DNA from 4 places in the Staphylococcus delphini genome. Region 1 is predicted to be linked to each of the others. Evidence: predicted binding sites of a transcription regulator. Region 1 holds the regulator's gene; each other region holds the start of a gene.
The links. The regulator Rex, encoded in region 1, represses fermentation and respiration genes when NADH is low (regulators of the CRP and FNR family bind a similar motif). The targets are predictions, from matches to a motif close to TTGTGAAATATTTCACAA.
Positions count from the first base shown of each region.

Region 2: a site for Rex is predicted at 1,267-1,284, ahead of EL101_RS02280 (nitrate reductase subunit alpha). Genes of this name have one in related genera too.
Region 3: a site for Rex is predicted at 1,088-1,105, ahead of arcA (arginine deiminase). Genes of this name have one in related genera too.
Region 4: a site for Rex is predicted at 897-914, ahead of EL101_RS02780 (formate/nitrite transporter family protein). Genes of this name have one in related genera too.

Region 1 covers NZ_LR134263.1:912,126-914,340, forward strand. Annotated here, with positions in the region: gene EL101_RS04105 (ABC-F family ATP-binding cassette domain-containing protein) at 1-872, opposite strand, end outside; gene EL101_RS04110 (redox-sensing transcriptional repressor Rex) at 1,025-1,672, shown strand; gene EL101_RS04115 (sulfurtransferase TusA family protein) at 1,793-2,017, opposite strand; gene EL101_RS04120 (YeeE/YedE family protein) at 2,042-2,215, opposite strand, start outside.
Region 2 covers NZ_LR134263.1:539,742-541,956, forward strand. Annotated here, with positions in the region: gene EL101_RS02275 (radical SAM/SPASM domain-containing protein) at 1-816, opposite strand, end outside; gene EL101_RS02280 (nitrate reductase subunit alpha) at 1,326-2,215, shown strand, end outside.
Region 3 covers NZ_LR134263.1:63,254-65,468, forward strand. Annotated here, with positions in the region: gene arcA (arginine deiminase) at 1-1,030, opposite strand, end outside; gene EL101_RS00280 (arginine repressor) at 1,419-1,898, shown strand; gene EL101_RS00285 (alpha/beta hydrolase) at 2,016-2,215, shown strand, end outside.
Region 4 covers NZ_LR134263.1:649,811-652,025, reverse strand. Annotated here, with positions in the region: gene EL101_RS02785 (amino acid permease) at 1-598, opposite strand, end outside; gene EL101_RS02780 (formate/nitrite transporter family protein) at 968-1,810, shown strand; gene EL101_RS02775 (hypothetical protein) at 1,898-2,215, shown strand, end outside.

The DNA.
Region 1 (2,215 bases):
CCGCTTGTAGATGCACGGGTAATATTTTTTTCGACAAACGTTTCCAGTCGTTTGATTTCGCTTTGTTGACGTTCATATTCCGCGAGTCGCTTTTGAAAGTATTGATCTCGTAACTGGATAAACTTCGCATAATTGCCGACATAATGTTTCACTTCGCCTAGTGAGACGTCATAAATTTGCGTCACAATTTTATCGAGGAAGAAGCGGTCGTGTGAAATAATGACGATAGCACCTTTAAAATATTTCAAATAATCTTCTAACCATTCTGTAGTCGCCATGTCTAAATGGTTTGTCGGTTCATCGAGTAAAAGCAAGTCTGGTTCACTCAATAACATTTGTGCGAGTGAGAGCCGTGTTTTTTGACCGCCACTAAAATCATTAATAGGTCGGTCGTAATCTGCCTCACTAAAATCAAGGCCATTCAACACAGTTTTGATTTTACTGTCATAATGATAGCCTCCGAGTTGTTCAAATTCATTGGATAATTGTTCATATTTTGCGATATGCGTTTGATATTCCGTCGTTTCATAAGCTTCCGCATGTGCAGCGAGCCAGTCGGTTTCTTCTTGCATACGTTTGCCAAGCGCTTTCACTTGTTCAAAAGGTTTTGCCATTTCTTCAAAAACCGTATTTTCAGTATTTAAAGTCATTTGTTGTGTTAAATAGCCGAGTTTAAGACCTTTGATTTTTGAGATGTGGCCTGAGTCATATGATTCTACACCTGCGATAATTTTCATCAATGTGGATTTACCCGCACCGTTTCGACCTACGATACCAATGCGCTCCCCTGTTTTCACTTCAAAATTAACGCCTTCAAAAATTTCTTCGCCATCAAACGATTTCGTAATCTGACTTAACTGCATTAAAATCATAGGGCATACTCCTTTCGTTCTTATTTATTGTACAACAAACCCTATATGTATCAAATACTAAATGTTTCCTTATTATATAAATTAAGTTATAATTAAAAAACAGACTGTGAAAGCTATCACACACATTAGAAATCATATCGGAGGACTTCAAAATGGGAAAATCAATGAACAAAATTCCTAGAGCGACTTTAAAACGTCTCCCTTTGTATTATCGATTTGTGAATACTTTAAAAGCGAAAGGCGAAGATCGTGTTAATTCAAAAGCCATTAGTGAAGGCTTAAATATAGATTCAGCCACAATACGTCGAGATTTTTCTTATTTTGGTGAATTAGGCAAAAAAGGTTACGGTTATAATATTGATAGTTTATTAGAATTTTTTAAATCAGAATTAAGTGATTCAGATATTATCAAAATTGGTATCGTCGGTGTCGGTCACTTAGGTACAGCATTAATTTCGTATAACTTTTCAATCCATGATGATATGACCATTACAGAAGCCTTTGACATTAGAGAAGACATCATCGGTACGACAGTTGGGGATATTACGATTAAGTCGATGGATGACATTAAAGAAACCATTGCTTCAGGAGAATTAGAAGTTGTCATAATTGCGACACCTGAATCAGCAGCACAGGCAGTGACCGATCAATTAGTCGAAGCAGGTATCAAAGGTATCTTGAATTTTACGCCTAAACGTGTTCACGCGCCACAATCAGTACAAGTACATCAAATTGACTTAGGGATTGAACTCCAATCGCTACTCTTCTTTATGAAAAATTATGGTGTAACGGAAGAATAAAAATTGACGAACTGAGCTTATAAACAATAGCTCAGTTGAGCGTTTGCTAATAATGACTAGAACACAAAAAAGCAACGTCCTTGTGAATAAGGTAGGCGTTGCTTTTTTGTGTGTCAATCATTAAGCTTTTTGAACGGTAATGGTCCAAGAAGCATCACCTAATTGCTCGAATTCAGTAATGGGATAATTTTGTTCTGCTGCCCATTGAGGTATAGCTTCTGTAGCTTGTGTGCAATCGAAATCTATTTTCAACTCATCACCAATATTTAAATCTTCCATTTTCTTTTGTGCTTCTATTAATGGGAAAGGGCATACCATTCCAATAGTGCCTAATTCATGTTTCATTTTTTATCACCTTTCTTTAATAATTTAATGAGATGCATTTGCTGAAGTACTAACAATTTGCGTTTGACGTCGTGCGGCATTTAATGGTTTTACAAATAAGAAATAACTCATGAACCATGTCCCTAGTATCATTGAAGCTAAACCTAACCATCCTTGCCATGAAAGTGCTGCTGTAGCAACTAAGCCATTACCGATAGA
Region 2 (2,215 bases), 370 kb from region 1:
GTCAGGCATATAGTTTATTTCTTCTTGTGAATTTGGAATGAAGGGAACCTTAATATGTTGCATTTTTAAAGTCTTTTCAATGTGATTTTTTACATCAATCCAATCTTTGCTATCTTTAAATACTACAGATCTAATTGAAATTTTGTTTTTATACTCACTAGGTATATTATTTAAATTGCTTAATAATTTATCTATTTCCAATCCGATTCTTTTATTGTTTTCAGAAATTAATGTATCTAAACTTATTATGAATTTGTCAACGTATTTATATAAATTTTTTCTTTTACTGAGTAGTAAACCATTCGTTAAAATATCAATAGATATACCTTTTTCATATGTATACTTCACTATTTCTTCAATATCTTTACGTAATAAAATTTCTCCCCCAGTAAAATTAATGTGCTTAACATTTATTTTTACAAGTTTATCTATAATGCTTTTCACAGTATCAGTTTTTAACATATCAGCTTTATTTAAATTATCTTTATTATAGCAATAGCTACATTTTAGATTACAACGTTGAGTAACGTGGAAATAAACGGTATTTATTGAAATATCAGTGCTTCTAAATTTAAATGTAGAATTATAATAATTGTTTATAACATAGTCTGTATAAGATTTAAATATCATTCCATGCTTTATTAATTTTTCAAGTATATCTTTATCCAGATATTTTTGTGAAAAATATTTGCAATTGCGTTTATGTAAGTTAGCAAATATTTCAGAATCTACTATTAACGCTTTATGATATGAGCCACTATAAATTAAATACTTACTATCAGCGGTGATAAATAATAAATCTTCAGCTATAAACATAAAATCCCTCCAAATAAGGAAAAATTAAAAAGGAACAACTGCCCCTTTTTAATTCCCGTTACCACTTCCTATTTTTTGTCCACAAGCACATGCACATGACTCTAAATTTTCTAAGACTTCAATTGGCAATTCTTTAACCCTACTCATATTAATAACCTCCCTATAATTAAACGCCTGATCCTTTACCAGTAACAGTTCCACAAGCACATGAACATGATTCTAAATTTTCCAAGACTTCAATTGGTAATTCTTTTACTTTATTCATAATTTTAGCCCCTTTTTTATGTGATAGACTAATTATAAACCTTAAATTTCATAATTGCCAGAAAAATCTGAAATATTTTTTATTCATAAACTTCTACGTTATCATTTCCCTATTTTTCATTTTAATTCACAACAAACACTAGGGATTCCCACTAGTGAATTAGGTATTTCCCTAATATCTTCATTTTGTGAATAAATGTACAATCAGAGTGATAGGGCGTGCTATGCGAAAAAGGAGGATATCTATGGCTAAATTTGGAATGCAATTTTTTAAACCGACTGAAAAATTTAATGGCAATTGGTCAGTATTAGAACATAAAAGCCGTGAGTGGGAAAAGATGTATCGTGAACGATGGAGTCATGACAAAGTGGTACGTACGACACATGGTGTTAACTGTACCGGGTCATGCTCATGGAAGGTATTTGTGAAAAACGGTGTGATTACTTGGGAAAATCAACAAATCGACTATCCGAGTTGTGGACCGGATATGCCGGAGTTTGAACCGCGTGGCTGTCCGCGTGGGGCATCGTTTTCTTGGTATGAATATAGCCCGTTACGTATTAAATATCCTTATGTGAGAGGTAAGCTTTGGGAGTTATGGACGGCAGCTTTAGAGGAACATCAAGATCCGATTAAAGCGTGGGCATCCATTGTAGAAGATGAAGAAAAAGCAAAAATTTATAAGTCAGCACGTGGTAAAGGGGGACATGTCCGCACGAATTGGAAAGATGTGTCTCAACTCATTTCAGCACAGCTCATTTACACGATTAAAAAAGATGGTCCAGACCGTATTGCTGGTTTCACGCCAATTCCAGCGATGTCGATGATCAGTTATGCGGCGGGTGCGCGTTTTATTTCGTTACTCGGTGGGGAAATGTTGAGTTTTTATGATTGGTATGCGGATTTACCACCAGCATCGCCACAAATTTGGGGTGAACAAACAGACGTGCCAGAATCAAGTGACTGGTACAATTCGTCTTACATTATGATGTGGGGCTCTAACGTACCGCTCACACGTACGCCGGATGCACACTTTATGACAGAAGTGCGTTATAAAGGGGCAAAAGTGGTGTCTGTTGCGCCAGATTACGCTGAAAATGTGAAGTTTGCGGACAATTGGTTGGCACCGAATCC
Region 3 (2,215 bases), 850 kb from region 1:
CAATCGCATCGCCGTTACCTGTCGGGATGAATTGGATATTGTCGACATGTAACGCATCTTCAAGTGTTTGCTTCAGTTGACTAGAGTGAGAAATTTTAATATCGTTCGTTGTTTCATCTTTTTCAATCGTAAAAATATTCATTTGATTTTCTTCTTTAAAGATTGCCGCATGCATCGTAAATTTGTCGTAATCAATCATCGTAAATACTGTGTCCAAATGCATGAAACTACGACTGTTCGGTATTTCAATTGCCAACAATTTCGTAAATGTTGATTGGTCATCGAATAAAATTTGACGGGCTAACCGTTCAATCGCTTGTGCTGACGTCCGTTCTGAAATACCAATGGCCAACACTTCTTTTGAAAGAATTAATTCATCGCCGCCTTCAATATTGAATGGACAATTTCGGTCTAACCAAACCGGCACATCCGCGTCTTTAAAGCGAGGATGATGTGCGAGAATGTACGTCATGAAAATCGATTCTCTGCGACGTGCACGCCAATACATGCGATTAATCGTCATGCCTCGGCCGATAGAAGCTTGAGGGTCTCTTGTGAAATAGAGGTTCGGCATAGGGTCTAAATAAAATGGATATCTATCGTCCATATATTCCACTAAGTGATTCATGTCGAGTTGAATTTCCTCTTTGCGCACACCCGCCATAATTTTATCGACGAGTTCTTGGTCACTTAAATTTTCAAAAAGTGCTTTAATCTCTTTTTCGTGACCGAGTACTGTTTTTTGAGATTCTGCTAAAATGTCGTCAATAAACTGTTCGCGTACAGCCTTGTCAGCAATCGCCTCAGCTGCTAATTGTTCGAGATAGACGACTTCGACACCTTCATCTCTTAACACTTGTGCAAATTTGTCGTGTTCTTCTTGAGCCACTTTCAAATAAGGGATGTCATCAAACAATAAACCGCTGAGATGATCGGGCACAAGATTTTCTAATTCTTTGCCAGGTCGTTTCAGTAAAACCGTTTTTAATGTGCCGATTTCACTATTGACTTGAATAGGATTCTTTTCCATTGTTGCGCCTCCTTTGTTTTAATACACCCAAAGTATAAAGCGCTTTCTTTATATGTATTGTGAATTTTTTCTCAATAACAATGTCTAATACTTCATACAAATGATGTATTCAATGCATAAAATTGATAGATTATGCATGCCGAGTACTTGAATGGTGCATGTGGATGAATAATCATTGAATATGACATGGAACGCGCAATGAAAGATGGTGCTTCATTCAATATGATGTATGGATATCCATTTGATAGGCAGGTGCGTCTGATGAATATGAAAAAGGGCGTTTTGAGAGGTGCCAAAAAGTTCACATCTGAGAATCAATTGTTTTGTTATGATAATGATGTGTATGGTTGTCTGACTGACCTATCATCAGATTAAGGAGTTTAAAAGTATGAAGAAGAGTAAGAGATTAGACTTAGTATCGATGGTTGTAAAGGAACACGATATTCATACGAAAGCAGAAATTGTAGATTATATTGAACAGCATTTTGGCATCCGATACAGTCTTGCTACGATTAGTCGAGATTTAAATGAGTTGAAGATCTATAAAATGCCATCAGAAAACCAACAACGATGCTACAGACAATATAACGAAAATGCACAAAAAGAAGCGAAAGCACGGCTCATTGATTTGTATCAAGAGGAGATTATTGCGCTGAGTATTAAAGATACGTACTTAATTATTAAAACGTCACCTGGTTTTGCGCAAACGGTGAATTTTTATATCGATCAAATGAATTTAAAAGAAGTAATTGGCACAGTGGGCGGTAACGATACCATTTTAGTGATTACGCATTCGAATGAACTTTCCAAATTTGTACATTATAAACTGTTCAACCAAACGTATGAAACGCCACATGTGAAACACTAGTCACAATATATAGGAAAGGTGCACAAAATTGACTTTTCATAGATTTTGCAATAGAATCAGGTAAATTTAGTGAACATCGATGAGACTGCATCGAGGGCGTATAAAGAGGTGACATCCATGAAAAAGTTTTGGAAATGGAGTATTGGTATAGTGGTGCTATTGATTGTCGTGTGGGTGACGTATATAGGCATTTACCGCAATACATCAATCGCCAATAATCCGAAACATGCCAAGTATATTGATAGCGCAACACCGACGTTATTTTTGCATGGTTACGGTGGGACGGTGAACTCTGAAAAGTTTTTAGTGAAGGAAGC
Region 4 (2,215 bases), 260 kb from region 1:
AGCCTAACCAACCATTCGGCATGAAACCACCATGTGCTGTAAGATTGCTAAGACCGATTGGATTGCCTCCGTTCCCTATACCGAAGAAAATCAAACCGAAACCAGCAATAATCATCAAAATAATTGTCACGATTTTAATCATCGCAAACCAAAATTCAAATTCGCCAAACGCTTTTACAGACACCGCATTGGCTGCAGTTAACAGAACAATGACAATCAGACCTGGAATCCATGTTGGTAACTCTGGAAACCAAAACTTCATATATGCGCCAACTGCGATGACTTCTGACATCCCTACAACAATCCATTGAAAAATGTTGGCCCATGCAGTCACGTAACCAGCAACAGGGTGGATATAGTCTGTCGCATAGTTTGCAAATGAACCAGTTGATGGATCAAGATAGACCATTTCTCCCATTGCGCGCATGATTAAAAATAAAAACAAACCTGCAACTAAATATGCAAAAATGACAGAGGGACCTGTCCACGCAATCGTACTAGATGCCCCCATGAATAAACCGACACCGATAGTACCACCGAGTGCGATCATTTGAATCTGTCGAGAACTTAATCCTCTGTGTAATTGATTATCTTCCATGACAACGTTCCATCTCCTTTTGTAACCCCTACTCATATAAAATTGATGTTGAACCGTGCATGTCGCTATTATACTATAAACTATCAGAATTTGAAGAAAAAATTAAAAATGTTAACCCATTCATTTAAATTCTTATTTTCAACGCCAAACAGCCTTGATGCGTATATATATCCGTTACAGCTTTAACCCTTGATATATCGGTCATCCTATACAACAGTATCGTTATCCTATTAAAAATCACGCTTCGATATGATAGCGCTTGCATCGTCGACCGTCGAAATATTGTCACATTAATGTATTGTGATTATATTCACATTATCATCCGAATTGCTTATACTAGGTTTATTATTTAAGAAAGGAATCTAATTTATGAAGGATACTAATATTAAATGGGATACAATTTTTTATGGTCGCCAGTGGGTTTCAAATATTATTGAGACAATTCAAAAGAAAGATGTACTTCAGAGCTTTTATCTAAGACGTTATTTATTAAGAGCGATGATGGCTGGATTTATTATTAGCATCATTACCGTTTTTGTATTAGCAGTTAAAACAACATTTGCGCCTGACGTAGCGCCTGGTCTCGTGAATATGGCGGGTGCATTTACTTTTAGTTTTGCCCTCGTGTTAATTTTGTTCACCAACTCTGAGCTTCTGACGAGTAATTTCATGTATTTTACGGTGGGATTGTATTATCACTTGATTCGTCCAACACGGGTACTTAAAATATTCACGTTATGTTTTGTTGGAAATATGATGGGTGCTGTCATTTTGTTTAGTTTACTTCGGTTTTCCAACGTCATGACACCGGATATGCTACAAATGCTCGATCATACCGTTCAGGTCAAAATTCATGATTATAGTTTTCAAAACATTTTAGTCCGTGCCATTTTCGCCAATTTCTTTATTAACATTGCATTAGTCATTGCCATGCAGATTGATGATGTGTTGGCCAAAATATTTGTCATGATGTTCGGTGTAACGATTTTCGCGTTTATGGGCTATGAACACGTTGTTTATAATGCTTGTTTGTTTATTGCCAGTGCCATTTATCAAACAGACGCTTTCAATATGCTACATATGACTAAAAACATTATCGGCGCTTTACTTGGCAACTATATCGGCGGTGGCCTAATCATCGGCCTATTTTATGCTTATCTGAATGATCACGGTCAATTCAAAGCGATTAAAAAGGAAAACAAGAAGAACTAATGCATCATTTGTGATAGATGAGTACACGTCATCATTGATTGCGGTCTATGTTATAATAGGGACAATTCAAAGACTAAGGAGCATATTATGGATCGCACACGTATCGTTAGAGGTGTCCTCATCTCAATTATTTTAGGTCTACTCTTTTTCTTCCTAAATCAAACACAATCCACCTATACGACAACCGAGTTATTGCTACGTTCAATACTCGTTGCCATTGTCTTTGCGATATTATACTTCGTCGTCTTCACGCTTTTAAGTCACGACACACGAAAACGCATTTATGGCCCTCCCCTACTTATTGGCATCATCTTAGGTATACTCGTAGGGCAATGGCTAGCGCATGCTTTAGTAGGTCTTGCAATCGGGGTTGCAATTGGCTTAATCGTCGGTGCAATACGACAA